Regions from separate parts of the Martinezella jaguaris genome, predicted to be linked through region 3. Evidence: riboswitches for the same ligand, from Rfam matches in the RefSeq annotation. Region 3 holds a riboswitch; each other region holds the start of a gene.
The links. A riboswitch is a leader RNA that binds a small molecule or an ion and turns the genes downstream of it on or off. The one in region 3 is predicted to bind thiamine pyrophosphate.
Positions count from the first base shown of each region.

Region 1 (3,277 bases), on a different replicon from region 3:
AGTATACCGTCAAGCCGCAGCAAAAGGGCTTTCCCGCCGTCCTTGCTACTGTTGCGCCAAATTCGCCGCAGCAAGCACCTTTTCACGTGTCTTATTGTTGCGAAACTGCCACAGAAGGAGCGGGTTTGTCCGCGATAAACAGACTAATCTCCTTTAGTTGAGCCGCCTCAAATCATGGCGAGCCAGCCGATGCTACTGCTCCTCGACTGAACGAATTTCGGATCGAAGGAGACAAGGATGACTTCCAACGACATCGCACGTGCCATCGTCGCTGCCGCAGCATTGGTTGCCGTTAGCACTGCAGAAGCTGCCGATCTGCCGACACCACAAGCTAAGGCTCCCATCCGCGCGGTGGCGAACCGAAGCCCATGGCAGATGCGGCTGCGGGCGCTTGGTGTGGTCACCACCGATTCTGGACGCGTCGACGGATTGCCGGGTTCGGATCTTTCCTTCTCGGACACGATCATACCAGAATTCGATATCTCGTATTTCTTCACCGAGAATATCGCTGCGGAACTCATCCTCGGTACCACTTACGCCAAGGTCCATGGCGGCGGCTCGATTTCAGCGCTTGGCGAGATTGGCAAGACCTGGCTGCTGCCGCCAACGCTCACGTTACAATACCATTTCACCGAGCTTGGCGCTTTTCGGCCTTATGTCGGCGCCGGCGTCAACTACACGGTCTTCTACAACCAGTCAGGAAAAACTGCGCGCAGCCTCGATGTCAAAAACACATTCGGTGTCGCCCTGCAGGCTGGCTTCGACTATATGATCGACGACCATTGGGGCATGAACTTCGACGCGAAAAAAATATTCCTGAGGCCTGATTTCGATGCCAATGTCGGTGGCGCTGGCGTCAGTGGCAAGGCTAAGCTCGATCCATGGCTGCTCGGCGCCGGCGTGACCTATCGTTTCTAGTCGATGAAGCTTCTGGGCGACCAGCAACCCCTTTTGCGATAGAAGAAGCGCTTGCGATATGGTCAAGAACGACATTGCAGGCAGCAGCTTCTACCACGCCTCCCGAAAGGTTCGTCAAATGGAGAGCATGCAGGACCAATCAACGCAGATCGCTGCCGGCTTGACAGCTTCATCTGGCAAGCATTAGCATCTTCCTATTCACCAGGGGGGTCCCGGCAAGGGGCTGAGATACTGCTAGCGTGCGCAGTGACCCGTTGAACCTGATCCAGTTCATACTGGCGTAGGGACGGTGCAAGCGCTCGAAGGCTTCGGATTCCCGCGTGGGTTCCATGCCGGCGTCTTTCCATCATTCCGGCTGATTGACTGGGTCTCCAACTGCAACTTGGAGCCTCAAACCATGACCATTGCCGCAAACAACCTCACCCCGACCGTCACCACCGGCCCGCTGCCGGCGTCACGCAAGATCTACATTCCGGGAGACATACACACCGACATCCGCGTACCGATGCGCGAGATCAGCGTCCATCCGACCTCGGGCGAGCCGCCGGTCGTCGTCTATGATTCCTCCGGTCCCTATACTGTCCAAGCGGCAGATATCCGCATCGAGCAAGGCCTGCCGCAGCTCCGTCGCGACTGGGTGCTTACTCGCGGCGATGTCGAAGCCTATGAAGGCCGCCATGTGCGCCCCGAGGACAACGGTTTTGTTAGCGGCGAGCGGCTGACGCCGCAATTCCCAGGGCGACGCCAACCGCTGCGGGCCAGAGACGGCAAGGCAGTGACCCAACTTGCCTATGCGCGGGCCGGCATCATCACGCCGGAAATGGAGTTCATCGCCATCCGCGAAAATCTCGGCCGCAAGGCGAAAGCCGAGGCCTTGATTCGCGACGGCGAGAGTTTCGGCGCCCATATTCCGGATCATGTGACGCCGGAATTCGTCCGCCAGGAGGTTGCCGTCGGCCGGGCGATCATCCCGGCCAATATCAATCACCCGGAAAGCGAGCCGATGATCATCGGCCGGAATTTCCTGGTGAAGATCAACGCCAATATCGGCAATTCCGCCGTTACTTCCTCGATGGCGGAAGAGGTCGAAAAGATGGTCTGGGCCGCCCGCTGGGGCGCCGATACCGTGATGGATCTTTCGACCGGCCGCAACATCCACAACATCCGCGAATGGATCATCCGCAACTCGCCGCTGCCGATCGGCACCGTGCCGCTCTATCAGGCGCTGGAGAAGGTGGATGGCATTGCCGAGAACCTCACCTGGGAGGTCTATCGTGACACGCTGATCGAACAGGCCGAGCAGGGCGTCGACTATTTCACTATCCATGCTGGCGTACGACTGCATTACATCCCGCTGACCGTCAATCGCGTAACCGGCATCGTCTCGCGCGGCGGTTCGATCATGGCAAAGTGGTGTCTCCATCATCATCGCGAGAGCTTCCTTTACGAGCATTTCGAGGATATCTGCGACATCTGCCGCGCCTATGACGTCTCCTTCTCGCTCGGCGACGGCCTGCGCCCCGGCTCGATCGCCGATGCCAACGACGCCGCGCAGTTCGCCGAACTCGAGACGCTGGGCGAACTGACGAAGATCGCTTGGGCCAGGGATTGCCAGGTGATGATCGAAGGGCCCGGCCATGTACCGATGCACAAGATCAAGGAAAACATGGACAAGCAGCTCGCCGTCTGTGGCGAGGCGCCCTTCTACACGCTTGGGCCGCTGACGACGGATATCGCGCCGGGCTACGATCACATCACCTCGGGCATCGGTGCGGCGATGATCGGCTGGTTCGGTACTGCCATGCTCTGCTACGTCACCCCGAAGGAGCATCTTGGCCTGCCCGACCGCAACGACGTCAAGACCGGCGTCATCACCTACAAGATCGCCGCCCATGCGGCAGATCTCGCTAAGGGTCACCCAGCCGCCCGTATCCGCGACGATGCATTGTCGCGTGCCCGCTTCGAATTCCGCTGGGAGGACCAGTTCAACCTGTCGCTCGATCCCGATACCGCCCGCAGCTTCCATGACGAAACCCTGCCAAAGGAAGCCCATAAGGTTGCGCATTTTTGCTCGATGTGTGGCCCGAAATTCTGTTCGATGAGGATTTCGCACGACATCCGCGCCGAGGCGCAGAAGGAGGGGCTGGAAGCGATGGCCGCGAAATACCGGGAGGGCGGCGACCTCTACATGCCGATCGATGAAACCGCACATCCGGCCGAGTGACATGCGTATCCTCGTCAAAGGAGCCGGTGTCGCCGGCCTCACGGTGGCTCACGAACTGCATACCCGCGGTGCTGAGGTCACAATCGTAGATCCCAGCCAGAATTTCGACCGGGCAGCCTCCTGGCTCGCCGGCGG
Region 1 covers NZ_CP032696.1:172,862-176,138, forward strand. The annotation lists gene CCGE525_RS34935 (OmpW/AlkL family protein) at 238-918, shown strand; TPP riboswitch at 1,112-1,223, shown strand; gene thiC (phosphomethylpyrimidine synthase ThiC) at 1,316-3,142, shown strand; gene thiO (glycine oxidase ThiO) at 3,144-3,277, shown strand, end outside.
Region 1: another riboswitch for thiamine pyrophosphate. It lies ahead of thiC (phosphomethylpyrimidine synthase ThiC); the one in region 3 lies ahead of thiC (phosphomethylpyrimidine synthase ThiC).

Region 2 (3,277 bases), on a different replicon from region 3:
GCATATTCTGCGAAGATGGCGCCGACGACGGCATAGGTGATCGCGATCCTCAAGCCCGCGAAGAAATAGGGCAGCGCCGAAGGCAGACGGGCCAGGAAGAATATCCGCCAGCGCGAGGCCTTCATCGAGATCAGCAACTCGTGGATATCCTTGTCCGTCGCCTCATAGCCCTGAAGCAACGCCACCAGCATCGGGAAGAAGGTGACGAGGGCGACGAGCAGGATCTTCGGCACTAGGCCGAAGCCGAACCAGAGCACGATGAGTGGCGCAATCGCCACCAACGGCAAGGTTTGGCTGACGACGAAGAGCGGAAACAGCGCGCGGCGCACCGGCCGGGCGAAGTCCATTAGCACCGAAAAGACGAAGGCGACGCCGAGCGAGCAGCCGAAGCCTGCGAGCGTGGCGCTGAGCGTTGGCCATGTGTTGTCGATCAGCGCCTGCCGGTTGATCCAGCCTTGCGCCAGAACGCGCGAGGGCGCCGGCAGGATCGACGGGCGGATGCCGGAGAAATCGGCATAGAGTTCCCAAAGGGCCAGGAAACCCACGGCAGCGGCAATCGCCGACAAGGCGCCGATAATGGCAGTGGGAAGCGCAGATGGCGCAAATGCGGGCAGGCGTCGTGACATGACCGATAAGCTCTGATCAGGCTCTGGTCGGGCTGTTTGCGGATACCGTGACGTCCAGGGTGACATGGCCTTCGGGCGGACCGAAATTGACGAAGGCCTGCTGCAGGGTGGCGAAGATGGCGCCGGCATCGCCCCGCAGCTTGGTGGAGAAGTTCTTGGCCTTATCGAAGGTGCCCGACCGTTTCAGGAAGTCGATGCAGCCATAGATCTCGTCCATATGGTCGCCGGTGCCCATGACATACAGCGAGAATTGCGCAGCTGACGGCTGATCTGTGACCGGTGTCGTGGCAACGGCGGTCAGCGCCGCATCAATACGCTCGGCAAGCGACGCCTTGATGCCGTCCCCGAGATTGACGCCGCAAATCGGATCGTCCGGTTCGCCGGGGCAGCCGCGCGAGACGGCGGCCGAGAGCACGCAATGTTCGCCGGAGCGTGCGGCAAAGACGAAGAGATCGCGCATGGCCGCGAGCAGCACATCGGGCGGGCCGACCAGAAGCGTGGAAATATCGTCGGTTTCGATACGAAGCGCATCACGGTAGGGGTCGAGCGCCTTGATGGCGTCGAAAATGATGCCGGCGAAATTGCCGGACATGGGATACAGGGATACTTGCGCGCCTGAGAACATTTTAACCTCGCTCCGCTGGCATTACCCAGATCAGCTTTGAAGGGTCCGGAGGCATGTCGCCTCACATCTCAGCCCCGGCTTTACGGAGCTCCCCTGTGAACGGCGCGGAAGCTAGCACCGGTCTTTTGACAACGCAATGACAAATATTCAGGTGTCGGCAAGCTGCAGGTGGGTCGAGCTATCGACCCACCTGCAGCTTGCCCCGCCGAGTAGTAGAGCGGCGACAGATCTATTCAACTACATGTGCCTTAAAGCGCGGCCGCTAGTCGCCGGTGACCGACACCCTGGGCGGACGCTTCATATCGATCAAGGGCACTGGATTGTCCGGCCGCTGGAGATCGGGCCGCCAGTCGGTCGAAGCTCCTCCGGGCACGCGCTTGATACTCGGGAAATCAACAATTGATTTGTTGAACTCCATGACGACAGGAACGATCAGCGCGGCGGCCCAGCCGTTGTCCTGTCCCGCCCATTTTCCGGGCGAGGGTCCGGCAAGGCGCGATGCAACCGCACCGTTGAACAACATGTCATACCTCTCGAACGGGTCCATGGTTAAATTGTAGACAGCGCCAGTCGCGCCGAGATCCTGCTCTGCACCAAGCCAAGTGTCCTTGGCCGTCCACAAATATTTCCACGCGATGTTGAGGTCGGGGTTGCTTGGATCGCCTGCGACATCCGCGCGTGCGCCCATGAAGTTTTCGCCGTCAATGTAGACCCACGACCGTCGGGCCGAGTGCTTTGCATTCCCGAGGATGTAGTCGCTATTGTCGATGCTGTCGAAATAGATCGGCTTGCCGTCGTTGTCGGTCCATGCGCCATGCGGCGGCGGGGTCAACCCCGCCATCTTGGCGAGCGTTGCCCAGCAATCGATATGCGACATCATTTCGTCGTACTTCGCGCCGGCCGGGATGTGTCCGGGCCACCACATCAGCCCCGGTACGCGCCAACCCGCCTCAAAAGCAGTGCCTTTCTCACCACGGAACGGCGTGGTGCCTCCGTCGGGATAGGCGTCCTGCCACGCACCGTTGTCTGCGGTCACGATGACGATCGTGTTGGGCGCCTCAAGGCGGATTTCATCCATCACGCGCCCAATATCGTCGTCAAGCTCCAACAGCGCGTCCGAGTAATCGCCGAGGTGCGACTTGCCGGCAAATTTCGGGTTGGGATTGGTTGGATTGTGCATCTTCATGAAATTCACATCCATGAAGAAGGGCTTGTCGTCCTTGGCGTGCTCCTTGATGTAATCGATCGCGGAATCTGTCTGCCTTGTGTCGAATGTCGCCAGATAGTCGTAGGTGATTTCGCTGACTTTCCTTGCCGGCTGACCGGCCGTACCCTCCCACTCATACATGTTCACGACGTCGAAATAGGCGTTCTTGAACTCTGGATTGTAGGACGGGAACCAGGGATGAAAGTATCTGGTGGTGTCGGCGTAGGTGTAGACGCCAGGATAGTAGGCGGCAAACTCCTTCATCTCATCGAAGCCGTGCTCGATCGGGTAGGCCTCCGGCTTGTCGCCGAGATGCCACTTGCCCGAAAAGTAGGTCAAGTAACCGTTCTTCTTGAAGAACTCGGCGATGGTCGGGGTTTCTTTCTTGATGGCATTTTCATCGCCGGGAGCCACCACGATCGAGAGGGCTGAGCGGATCGGAATACGGCCGGTTATAAAGGAGGAGCGGCCCGCAGTGCAGCTTGCCTGGCCGTACCAGGAGGTGAACAGCGCACCCTCCTTGGCGATGCGGTCAACGTTGGGGGTTGGATGGCCGAGGGCGGCGCCTCCTCCTGAATATGCGCCGAAATCGTTCCAGCCGGTATCGTCCGTCATCAACATAATGATGTTGGGTCGCTTCTGCTCCTGCGCCCAAGCCGGCATGTTTGACAGCGCCGTGACGGCCAAGCCCGCCAACAGCCCACGCGCTAGTGTGTGTGTCCGAATTTCATCGATCGGGTCCTCCCGTTTTTCGGTGACGCAGTTCGGTCAACGGGGTCGAACTTCACGATCAATCCTGGCCGAACGGTTCTTCAACAG
Region 2 covers NZ_CP032694.1:4,037,145-4,040,421, reverse strand. The annotation lists gene CCGE525_RS19680 (ABC transporter permease) at 1-626, opposite strand, end outside; gene CCGE525_RS19675 (YkoF family thiamine/hydroxymethylpyrimidine-binding protein) at 643-1,251, opposite strand; TPP riboswitch at 1,242-1,356, opposite strand; gene CCGE525_RS19670 (arylsulfatase) at 1,514-3,121, opposite strand.
Region 2: another riboswitch for thiamine pyrophosphate. It lies ahead of CCGE525_RS19675 (YkoF family thiamine/hydroxymethylpyrimidine-binding protein); the one in region 3 lies ahead of thiC (phosphomethylpyrimidine synthase ThiC).

Region 3 (3,277 bases):
ACGATTGGCAAATCGCTTCAGCTCGCTTTGATCGCGGTTCGGCGCGACGACAAGCGTGCCGTTGCGGGCGACCTTGCCCGGTAGAATCGCCTCCCATCGGTCCGCGGAATCGCGGCCGCGCTCGAGAACAGCCTCATCGGCGCTTTCTCGTTCGCACCAGGGCGCCAGCATGCCGCCTGCGAGCCAGGAGGCAGCTTGGCGGAAATTCCGGCTGGGATCTGAGATCGTGACCTCAGCGCCGCGCCGAAGCAGTTCATGAGCGACCGTGAGGCCGGCAACACCGGCCCCTTTGACGAGGACGCGCATATCACTCGGCCGGATGTGCGGTGGCATCGACCGGCATGTAGAGGTCGCCGCCTTCCCGATATTTCGCCGCCATCGCTTCCAGCCCTTCCTTCTGCGCCTCGGCGCGGATGTCGTGCGAAATCCGCATGGAGCAGAATTTCGGGCCGCACATCGAGCAGAAATGCGCAACCTTGTGGGCTTCCTTCGGCAAGGTTTCGTCATGGAAGCTTCGGGCGGTATCGGGATCGAGCGACAGGTTGAACTGATCCTCCCAGCGGAATTCGAAGCGGGCACGGGATAATGCGTCGTCGCGGACTTGAGCGGCTGGGTGACCTTTGGCAAGGTCGGCCGCATGGGCGGCGATCTTATAGGTGATGACACCGGTCTTGACGTCGTTGCGGTCGGGCAGGCCTAGATGTTCCTTCGGGGTCACGTAGCAGAGCATGGCGGTGCCGAACCAGCCGATCATCGCTGCGCCGATCCCCGAGGTGATGTGATCGTAGCCTGGCGCAATGTCGGTCGTCAGCGGCCCGAGCGTGTAGAAGGGCGCCTCTCCGCAAACGGCGAGCTGCTTGTCCATATTCTCCTTGATCTTGTGCATCGGAACATGGCCGGGGCCCTCGATCATCACCTGGCAATCTTTCGCCCAGGCGACCTTCGTCAATTCGCCCAGCGTTTCCAGTTCGGCAAACTGCGCGGCGTCGTTGGCATCAGCGATCGAGCCGGGGCGCAGGCCGTCACCGAGCGAGAAGGAGACGTCATAGGCGCGGCAGATGTCGCAGATTTCCTGGAAATGCTCGTAAAGGAAGCTCTCGCGGTGATGATGGAGACACCACTTCGCCATGATCGAGCCGCCGCGCGAAACGATGCCGGTGACGCGATTGACGGTCAGCGGGATGTAATGCAACCGCACGCCGGCATGGATGGTGAAATAGTCGACACCCTGTTCGGCCTGCTCGATCAGCGTGTCGCGATAGACTTCCCAGGTAAGCTCCTCGGCAATGCCGCCGACCTTTTCCAGCGCCTGATAGAGTGGCACGGTGCCGATCGGCAGCGGCGAATTGCGGACGATCCATTCGCGGATGTTGTGGATGTTGCGGCCGGTCGACAGGTCCATCACGGTATCGGCGCCCCAGCGAGCGGCCCAGACCATCTTCTCGACTTCCTCGGCCATGGAGGAGGTGACGGCGGAATTGCCGATATTGGCGTTGATCTTCACCAGGAAGTTCCGGCCGATGATCATCGGTTCGCTTTCCGGGTGATTGATATTCGCCGGAATGATCGCCCGGCCGGCTGCGACCTCCTGGCGGACGAATTCCGGCGTCACATGATCAGGAATATGTGCGCCGAAGCTCTCACCGTCACGAAGCATGGCTTCGGCCTTGGCCTTGCGGCCGAGATTTTCGCGGATGGCGATGAATTCCATTTCCGGCGTGATGATGCCGGCGCGCGCATAGGCGAGCTGGGTAACGGCCTTGCCGTCCTTGGCGCGCCGTGGCTGGCGCTTGGCCGGAAATTCCGGTGTCAGCCGCTCGCCGGTCACAAAGCCATTGTCTTCGGGACGCACATGGCGGCCTTCATAGACCTCGACATCGTCGCGGGCGAGCACCCAGTCGCGGCGGAGCTGCGACAGGCCCTGCTCGATGCGGATATCTGCTCCCTCGATGGTATAGGGGCCGGAGGAATCGTAGACGACGACAGGCGGCTCGCCCGATGTCGGATGGACGCTGATCTCGCGCATCGGAACGCGGATGTCGGTGTGAATGTCTCCGGGGATGTAGATCTTCCGCGACGCCGGCAGCGGGCCGGTGGTGACGGTCGGGGTGAAGTTCTTTGCGGCAATGGTCATGGTTTGAGGCTCCAAGTGTTGTTTGGAGACCCAGTCAATCAGCCGGAATGATGGAAAGACGCCGGCATGGAATCCACGAGGGAATCCGAAGCCTTCGAGCGCTTGCACCGTCCCTACGCCAGTATGAACTGGATCAGGTTCAACGGGTCACTGCGCCCACAATCGGCAAAGCCGTATTGTCCAGCAGTATCTCAGCCCCTTGCCGGGACCCCCCTGGTGAATGCCGCAAAGACTATGTCCGGGGCTGAGTCCGTGTCAACCCCGGAACCGCGGCCCCTGGCTGACCAGGCCGCGAGGAAAATGCCGGGATCGAGCGTCCCCTTCCGATCCGCGATCGGGCTAAAGATCAGGACGAGACTGATCGTTTGCAATGGGCAATCTAATTGTCAAAGTTCGTTCAATTTCGCATTCGCCAATAGCCTGACCAGCCAATCAACGAACACCCGGACCCCCGCCATCGTCTTCATACTGCCGGGACCACGGACCCGTTGATCCGATGCCGGCGTATGCCGGCCCAGTCTTGGTTCAAGGCGGACGATTTAATGGTCGATCGATGGTAAATGCAGGGCATTTGATTATTCATTCCTATCGAGAGGGAGTGTTAGTTGGATTGACTTGCTCTCAACAAGCGATGGGGAGAGTTGTCTTCGTATCCGAGCTTGTCGAAGCTTGCGAGCTCCAGGATCAGGCCCCAAGGAGCCCGAAAATAAATCCAGTTGAAGCCTGCCAAAGGACCCGTCTCCACTAAGTTGGGACCGTCAAGCATTTCGATGCCTTGCGCCCGCAGGCGCTCCGCGGAAGCATGCACATCCTGGACTTCGAAGCAGAGGTGCATGCCGCCGACCTCTGATGATCGTTTCGGTGGCGAGGCTTCCTCGCCGCTATATTCGAAGAGCTCGACGCTCGTTCCCTCGCCACAACGCAGGAAAACCAGATCGCGAATGGTCGACTGTGCCGAAGCGCCGAGCTTGTTCTTCATGAAATCCTGATCGACATCGAACGGTCCCGTGCGAAAGACATCGATGGCGCCGAAGACCGCTTGAAAGAAGGCGACGCCCTCTTCGATATTCGGGACGGTGATGCCGATATGATGCATACCGTAGACTTTAGTTGCCATGTTATCTTCCTCATCAGAATGCGGTT
Region 3 covers NZ_CP032695.1:1,157,616-1,160,892, reverse strand. The annotation lists gene thiO (glycine oxidase ThiO) at 1-306, opposite strand, end outside; gene thiC (phosphomethylpyrimidine synthase ThiC) at 308-2,134, opposite strand; TPP riboswitch at 2,227-2,359, opposite strand; gene CCGE525_RS27675 (VOC family protein) at 2,736-3,251, opposite strand.